One region of the Lysinibacillus sp. FSL W8-0992 genome, then DNA from elsewhere that is predicted to be linked to it. Evidence: riboswitches for the same ligand, from Rfam matches in the RefSeq annotation. Region 1 holds a riboswitch; the other holds the start of a gene.
The links. A riboswitch is a leader RNA that binds a small molecule or an ion and turns the genes downstream of it on or off. The one in region 1 is predicted to bind lysine.
Positions count from the first base shown of each region.

Region 2: it holds a riboswitch for lysine, as region 1 does, so the genes downstream of both, NSQ74_RS02285 (amino acid permease) here and NSQ74_RS06620 (cysteine hydrolase family protein) in region 1, are expected to answer to the same signal.

Region 1 is NZ_JBBOZQ010000001.1:1,365,969-1,370,253, forward strand. It holds gene NSQ74_RS06610 (malate synthase) at 1-821, shown strand, start outside; gene NSQ74_RS06615 (MFS transporter) at 1,524-2,732, shown strand; lysine riboswitch at 3,125-3,309, shown strand; gene NSQ74_RS06620 (cysteine hydrolase family protein) at 3,470-4,186, shown strand; gene NSQ74_RS06625 (APC family permease) at 4,199-4,285, shown strand, end outside.
Region 2 is NZ_JBBOZQ010000001.1:493,316-497,600, forward strand. It holds gene NSQ74_RS02280 (response regulator transcription factor) at 1-216, opposite strand, end outside; gene NSQ74_RS02285 (amino acid permease) at 451-1,914, opposite strand; lysine riboswitch at 1,998-2,173, opposite strand; gene NSQ74_RS02290 (CynX/NimT family MFS transporter) at 2,352-3,557, shown strand; gene NSQ74_RS02295 (nitric oxide synthase oxygenase) at 3,597-4,285, opposite strand, start outside.

The DNA of each region.
Region 1 (4,285 bases):
GTTTTGGCATGGGTAGTATAGTTAAACATAATGAGTCTATTATTGAAATACATTTTGCGTCGGAAAATAAAATGTTTGTTTTCCCTGATGTATTTGGAAAGTACCTAAAACTACATGATAAAAGTGATGCTCATTTAATCGAAAAAATAATACAAATAAAGGAAATGGAAAGAAAAGAGGAAGAAAGGAAGAAGGAAGAAGAAAAAAAACTACAGCGAAAAAACCTGAAACTTCGATTAGAACACGAAAAACTTATGAAACATCATAAACTCCATCCTGAATCACAAATGGTTTTTAGATGTGACATAGAAGAACAAAATAGTTCTGTTTCAGAGTGGAAGGTTTTTTCAGGCGCAATAAAAAGTGGTAATAACAAGGGGAAGCCAAACAAACCTATCCGCATGCACCAAAATAGCGCTGTCCTGTTAACAGCACTAGATCCCGGCATGCCTGAAAAAGACAGACGTATCATAGGTGTCTATATGGTGAATGAAGATTTTATCGGTAAGCTGTGTGAAGATGGAAATATTCCTGCCCATTCAAAATACAAACTCCAACTTTCAGAACAGGAATCGAATCAATTACTTTTATGGAAGTATTATACAGATAAAAAATCCCCTGACAAAATGACATGGAATTCAGGTAAATACCGTTATTTTGATAATGTATGGATGGCTCAAATTTTACTTGATATCGTTTCGTTGAAGAGTGAACCAACAGAACAAGAGCTAGCACAACGATTTTTTAAACATTTTTGTAAAATGAATCAAATAACAGATCATGATTTACCAAAGCCTAATGGTGCATTAATGCGTATTTAGACTTTAGCCTAAAGATAAGAATGACAGGACACTGACATAATCTCCTAGCTATCACTAATGCCGAACAGTGCTTTGCTCTGTTTGCTAATTAACATGTGGAGTTCATATAATTATTTAGCAAGAACGAATTCTTATTAATGGGATTCGTTCTTTTTGTATTAATTGAATTTATTGAGCTAACGAAGTGGGACTTTAATAAAATAAGCAAAAACCAAATATGATGAAGAAAATTGGCTCGATTCCACTTCTTCGTGAGTGTGGAGCAAATCTCCGCCTATCTTGACTAGTTTTTTTCGTGTGAGCAACTGTTAAAATTTTTTTATTTGAGTTAGAAGCATTACTAGAACTAGCTTAATTAAGGTTTTACCAAAATTTTCTTGTATGAAAATATAAATAATTTTGCTAAGATATCTTTTGAAATAATTTACCTTTAATACGGTCCAGAGAGGCTGAAAAGGGCTATATGATACTTTAAGTTATTATGCTAGTAATATCTTTGTTTATTCATGCCCTTTTGTCTGTTCTGACGAAAGGGCATTTATTTTGCATTTTAGCTGTGATTACACAACTAACGTACCTCTTTTAAAGGAAGTCCAGTGAGGCTTAAAAGGAGAATGGAAACGTTATATTTATATAGATACATCCATTCATTCGTAAATAAAAGAGATTTATTTCATCTAGAACATACTGGAGGAGAGTAGAATGGATTATCGAAAAAAAACCGTGGTCGCATCGGTAGCTGGTTTAACATTAGAAGGCATGGACATCATGTTTATCTCATTTGCGATGACAATGATTATTGCAGAATTTAACATTGATTTAGCAACAGGAGGACTTATTTCTTCTATAACGAATGTAGGGATGCTATTAGGAGGAATCGTTTTCGGAGTTTTAGCAGATAAGTATGGAAGGGTAAAGGTCTTTACTTATACCGTCATCTTGTTTGCCATTGGTACTGCTTTAACAGGATTAGCCACTAGCATTGAACAAGTGTACCTATTTAGATTTATCGCAGGAATAGGTGCCGGAGGAGAATATGGAATTGGTATGGCGCTTGTTGCAGAAGCTTGGCCGAAAAATAAACAAGGGCGTGCGTCTTCATATGTCAGTGTAGGTGCTCAATATGGTGTTATTTTAGCAGCATTACTAAGTGCCATCATTCTTCCTACTTTAGGATGGAGAGCATTATTCTTTGTTGGTGTAATACCTGTTATTTTTGCCTTTATCGTAAGGAAAAATTTAGATGAATCACCTGAGTGGCTCGCTGCTCAGAAAAATAAAAAGGCTAGTAAGAAAGATGAAAAGGGTAAGTTGGTACAATTGTTTGAAACGCCACGAACAGCGATTACAACAATCTCTTTAATCATAATGGCAACAGTTCAAATTGCCGGCTATAACGGATTAATGATTTGGTTACCATCGATGTTGCAACAGTCACAAGGTTTGTCTGTTTCAAGTTCTGCCATTTGGACAATTAGTACAGCGGTTGGCATGATTATCGGTATGTTAACCTTTGGACTATTTCTAGACCGATTTGGCGCAAAGCGTGCCTTTGGCGTCTTCCTTATTGCCTCAGCATGTGCTGTGTTTTTATACTCTTATGCTACGGGTAGTGTTGGTGTCCTAATAGGTGGTGCAATTGTCGGATTCTTCTCAAATGGTATGTTTGCTGGATATGGAGCATTGATTGGTAGTCTATATCCCGTTCAAATTCGAAGTACCGCAACAAATACAATTTTTAACTTTGGACGAGCTATAGGAGGCTTTTCACCAATCCTTGTCGGCTATATTTTACAAAGTTATGATATGAAAGTTGCGATGCTTTACTTAGCAGGTTTATATTGTATTTCCTTTATTGTCATGCTAATGCTTAAAAAAGATAATTTAGGGAATGTAAGCGAAACTATATAACAACGTAAGTTTATTTATCCACCAAATGAAATGCATTTGCGTTTTAATTGGTGGTATTTTTTTAGGGCGCGAGTCTGCTATAACGGGCTAAGTCCTGCTTTATAAAACAGGAATTGCTTTATATTTTCCCATGACAAGCTGAAAGAAGAATACCATCTTAATGAATTATATTGTAAGTCGGATTATTATAAAGTGAATAATTAAGTGAGTAAATAATTTATAGTATATTGTTATATTTATTGTAAATAATTATTGTATAAAAGTGTTTTGTATGGTATTTATTTGAAGTTTTGTGCTATAAATCTTATAAAATATAGTAAATTTAAAGTTGACATAGAAAAAACGCAATAATATAATTATTTCAAACAATTAAATAAACCTCACTTTTTCGATAGTGAGGTAGAGGCGCGACAATTAACAGTACCTAATGGAGTCCGAGAAGATGTAGAGGTTAGGTAGAAGGAAGTGTCGCCGAAGTGTGTGATGAGTTCTCGCCATCATATGCTGGGTCTGTAGCGAATAGTTACAGGACTGTCTTCATAAGCATTCGTGTTTATGAAGTTGTGCTATCTCTGTTTAGACAAACAGTGGGAATTTTAAATGGTCGATTCATTTTTAGTTTCTAGCTTTAAAAATGAGTAGGTCATTTTTGTGTTAGACAGATTCTTTTGCACAAAGAGTCTGTTTTTTTATTTGTCTAAACATATTTGAATTAGAGGTATTTTGGAGGAATTATTATGGATAATACATCAACATTATATTATGAATTTTTACCGACTGACGGTCAAAAAATAAACGTGGACCCAGATAAAACAGCATTACTAATCGTAGATATGCAACACCAGTTTATTAGCCGAGACGGTTTAGACGCGCAGGTTGCAAGAGAAAAGGGCATGTTTAAACAGTGGGAATACTTCTTTAATCGTATCGATGATTTAACGATTCCGAACAATAAAAAGCTTTTAGATTTTTTCCGTACTAATAAACTTGAAGTAACATTTGGTCGCATTGCTTGCCATCATAAAAATGGACGAGATCGTTCTCCTGTACAACGCCGTCCAGGATGGAACAATATTTTATTGCCAATCGGTGACCCAGGAGCGGAGATGGTGGATGAATTAAAGCCTCTTGATGACGAAATTGTTGTAAATAAAACGACAGATAGCGTATTAAGTGGAACGAATTATGAATTTTTACTGCGTAATATGGGCATTGAAACAGTAGTTTGTACAGGGGTTGTAACTGACCAATGTGTTGCATCAACAGTTCGAAGCTTAGCTGACGCAGGATTTGAAGTTATTTTAGTTGAAGATGCATGTGCAGCTGCTACACAACAGCTTCATGATGCTGAAATTATGATTATGAATCAAATTTATTGCCAAGTAATGAGCACAGATGAAGTAATTGATTTAGTAACGGAAGAACTATCAAAACGTAACCCTGTGAATGTGTGAGAGGAATAGACTATGAGTCAAACACCCAATGATCATACACCACAGTTAAAGCGTGTTTTAACATTAAAAGATTTAGTCATTTATGGTATTGCTTTTATG
Region 2 (4,285 bases), 870 kb from region 1:
TTCTTTTTCTCGAATTATTTTTAACACTTCTAATCCATCTAGTTTAGGCATCATAATATCCAAAATAACTAAATCAAACGTTTTACTTAAACAAATTTGCACTGCTTCTTCACCATTTGTAACGGATGTAACGGCAAAGCCCTCCATTGTTAAAAACTTGTCGACCATTTCTCGGATGTCCTCATCGTCTTCAACAAGTAATATATGTTTTTGCATGTTAGGCACCTCTTCTCAATAAAGCATTATCTTTAATTCCCATCTGCTTGAACAGTTTTACATTTTTATCCTGTCTCTATATAGCTTACCATATGTTTTTTTTAAAGTGACAGGCACTCAAACAATTCTCAAACAATTTACCAAGCTAAAATCACACTCCAGCGCCGCACACAACGGAAATCAACGGCAAATAAATAAAAGCTGCCCTATAAACTAATAGGACAGCTTTTATTTCTATTTTTCTACTTTTAAATCACACTTTTGCAGTGGAATCATTTTAGTTTTATGTTTTATTTTATAGCCTAACCACAAGACGATAAACAGCGGTATACCGATATATGAAACAAGAACGCCGTACCAGTCAATTGAATCGCCTGTGAAAGCTGTGTAGTTTTGACCAATTACAACAATCATACACACTGTAAATGCAAAGAGTGGCCCAAATGGATATAGCTTTGCTTTATATGGTAGTAATTTTGGGTCTATGCCTTGTGCTTCAAAAGCTCTACGGAAACGGTAATGACTAAAGGCAATACCAAGCCATGCAATAAAGCCTGACATCCCAGATGCGTTTAAAAGCCACATATAGACAACGCCATCACCAAAGAATGATGCTAAAAATGCTAAGCAACCTACTGCTAATGTCAGCAGTAATGCGTAAATTGGAATTCCGCGACGGCTTAGCTTAGCGAAAATCTTAGGTGCATGTCCATCTACTGCTAATTGCCATAACATACGTGATGATGCATATAATCCTGAATTACCAGCAGACAACATCGCCGTTAAAATAATGGCATTCATTAATGAAGCAGCAAAGGCAATTCCTAAGCGATCAAACACTAATGTGAATGGTGAAACAGCAATATCTTCAGATAATAAACGAGCATCTGTAAATGGAATTAACATCCCAATAGCTGCAATGGCTAAAATGTAAAATAAAATAATACGCCAGAAGACGGACTTAACAGCCTTCGGAATATTTTTACCAGGATCATCAGTTTCCCCAGCAGTTATCCCTAATAGCTCTGTCCCTTGGAACGAGAAACCTGCTGCTAGAAATATACCGAATGTAGCAAGGAAGCCACCGTGGAATGGTCCATCACTTATAAAGAAATTCGTAAAGCCTACAGGAGCTTGTCCACCTAAAATACCGAAAATCATCAATAGGCTGACGATAATGAAAACAATAACAGTCACAACTTTTATCATTGCGAACCAATATTCACTTTCACCATAGCTTTTTACAGATAGTAAATTAAATGTTAGTACAATCGCAATAAATATGACTGTCCATAGTGCCGAAGAGCTGTCTGGGAACCAGTACTTCATTATAAGAGAAACTGCTGCAATTTCAGCGGCAATTGTAATCGCCCAGTTATACCAGTAGTTCCAGCCAAGCGCAAAGCCAAGCGCTGGATCTACAAATTTTGTTGCATACGTACTAAATGAACCTGATGAAGGCATATAAGCTGCCATTTCACCTAAGCTTGTCATTAAGAAGTACACCATAATGCCGATTAATGCATAAGCAAGAAGTGCACCACCTGGTCCAGCCTGCGCTATTGCACCACCACTTGCTAGAAATAGCCCAGTTCCAATCGTACCGCCTAACGAAATCATTGTAATATGGCGGCTTTTTAATTCTTTTTTCAACTCTGGTGCTTTATGACCGAGCTGATTAGTTTTTATCTCACTCACGTTAAAGCTTCCTTCCTTTTCTAAGAGGCAAAAAAATGCCATCACATGAACGTTGTGATGGCTAAGTAAATCCTCTGTTTCTTAAAAATGATAGCACAACACGTTGTCCAACGTGACAGTTCTGTTCCTTTCGGAGACAGCCCCAGCATGAGGTTTTCAAGTCCCCTCACACTTCGGCAATATTTCCTTTCAGCTAACATCTTCAATGCTTGTCATCTCCATTAGCTTACTTATAAATACCGCGACCTCTACCTCAATACAAACATGAGGCATATAATTATTAAATTTATGATGTTTCTTAGTTTAACATACGACCTAAGACATTTCAATAATACGATTAATGTTCTGTATTTTATGAATATTCTACTATTTTTATTATTGTGTTAAAGTGTTATAGTGGTTCGAATTATAATTGTTCTATCAGGGAGGTACTTATTTTGACAACTAACGAGGAATCTACTTATCCTAGCAGAAAGATTAACTGGAAGGGCACAACGCTTCTATTAGTCATCGGTGTAATCTTTCTTGCTTCGACATTACGTATGCCATTAACGGTTGTAGGACCAATTATTTCCTTCATTCGTGAGGATCTCGGTATATCTAACGTACTTGCAGGCTTTCTAACAACCATTCCATTGCTTGCATTCGCGCTAGTGTCACCTATTGCCCCAGTAATAGCAAGGAAACTGGGTCTTGAATTAACACTATTTATATCAACGATTTTATTAGCACTAGGAATTGTGTTGCGTTCACTTGGAACAACAGGATTACTCGTATTTGGTACAATGATAATAGGTGTAGCTATTTCATTTGGTAACGTCCTTATTCCAGGGCTACTTAAAATGAAATTCCCTTATCATGTTGGATTACTGATGGCATTTTTCACAATGTCCATGAACTTAACCGCTGGAATTGGCGCTGGTATTAGTTATCCCATAGCCAATGCATCTCTTGGCTGGCAAGGTGCACTTGCAATCGCTCTAGCTCTTGTCGTAGTGACGATTTTAATTTGGGTTCCACAATTAAAATTTAATAAGCCTGAACCAACTGTAGCCACTACGAAAGCACGTATACCATTGTGGAAATCACCAGTTACTTGGGCAGTCACGGGCGCGATGGGCTTTCAATCATTATTATTTTATACAACTGCAGCTTGGATTCCAGAAATCTATATTGCCCAAGGAATAGCCGCAGATCGTGCAGGTTGGATGTTTTCCATCATGCAAATTTCACAAGTACCTATGGCTTTAGCTGTACCAATTATCGCTAGTAAAATGACATCACAGCGACCCCTCGTTTTAATGTTTACTGCATTTTATTTCATCGGCTTTACTGGCCTTGTCATGGAATGGACTAGTCTTGCTGTACTGTGGATGATATTGCTAGGTTTAGCAGGTGGTGCTTCATTTTCTCTTGCAATGATGTTCTTTACACTTCGTACACATACGGCATTTGAGGCAGCTGATTTATCTGGCTTTGCACAATCATTAGGCTATTTATTAGCCGCAGTAGGTCCTATTTTATTTGGTTACTTACATGATTTATTTGGCGGCTGGGATACAGCTGGATGGCTATTTGTTGTCGTTGCGGCATTACTATTCTTCTGTTCGTTTAGAGCTTCTAGAAATGAATATATAAATTAAAAAAGGCAGCTCATCATACTATGAGCTGCCTCTTTACATTTAGTAATGCGGTTTCTGATAAAAATAATTTGGTGTATTATAAACATTGACATAAGGCTTATGAAAAATATGTGTCGTTGCAGGAGATAACGGTGGAATCAACCAAGTCCAGTTGCCTGTTAAGTCACGGCCTGCCTTCTGCTCAGCCTCTTCAAATAGCTTAAATTGCTGTGCAGCAGTATGATGATCGACTATACTTACACCATCTTCTTTAAAGGAATGCAGAACAGCAATATTTAATTCAACTAATGCACGATCACGCCAAAGCGATGCCTGCTTTGTTGTATCGAGACCAAAAATTTCAGCGATCTTCGGTAACATATCATAACGATCATGATCAGCTAAATTGCGTGCCCCAATTTCTGTTCCCATATACCAACCATTAAAAGGAGCTGCCTGAAAATCAATACCTGCCATTTGAAAGCGCATGCTTGAAATAATCGGCACTGCATACCATTTCAACGCTAGTTTCCCCACCTGCGGATGCTCAGGATGGCGAATTGCAACTTCCAATACATCTTCACGTGGAATTGTAAATAATTGAGGTTTACGGTTATCCACCTGTATAACGAGTGGTAGTACATCAAATGCTGTTCCTTCACCCTGCCAACCTAGTGATTCGCATACTTTTGTAAATGGCACAGAATGTGGATCACCAACGATACCAGCTTCCGTCTCATAGCCTGCGT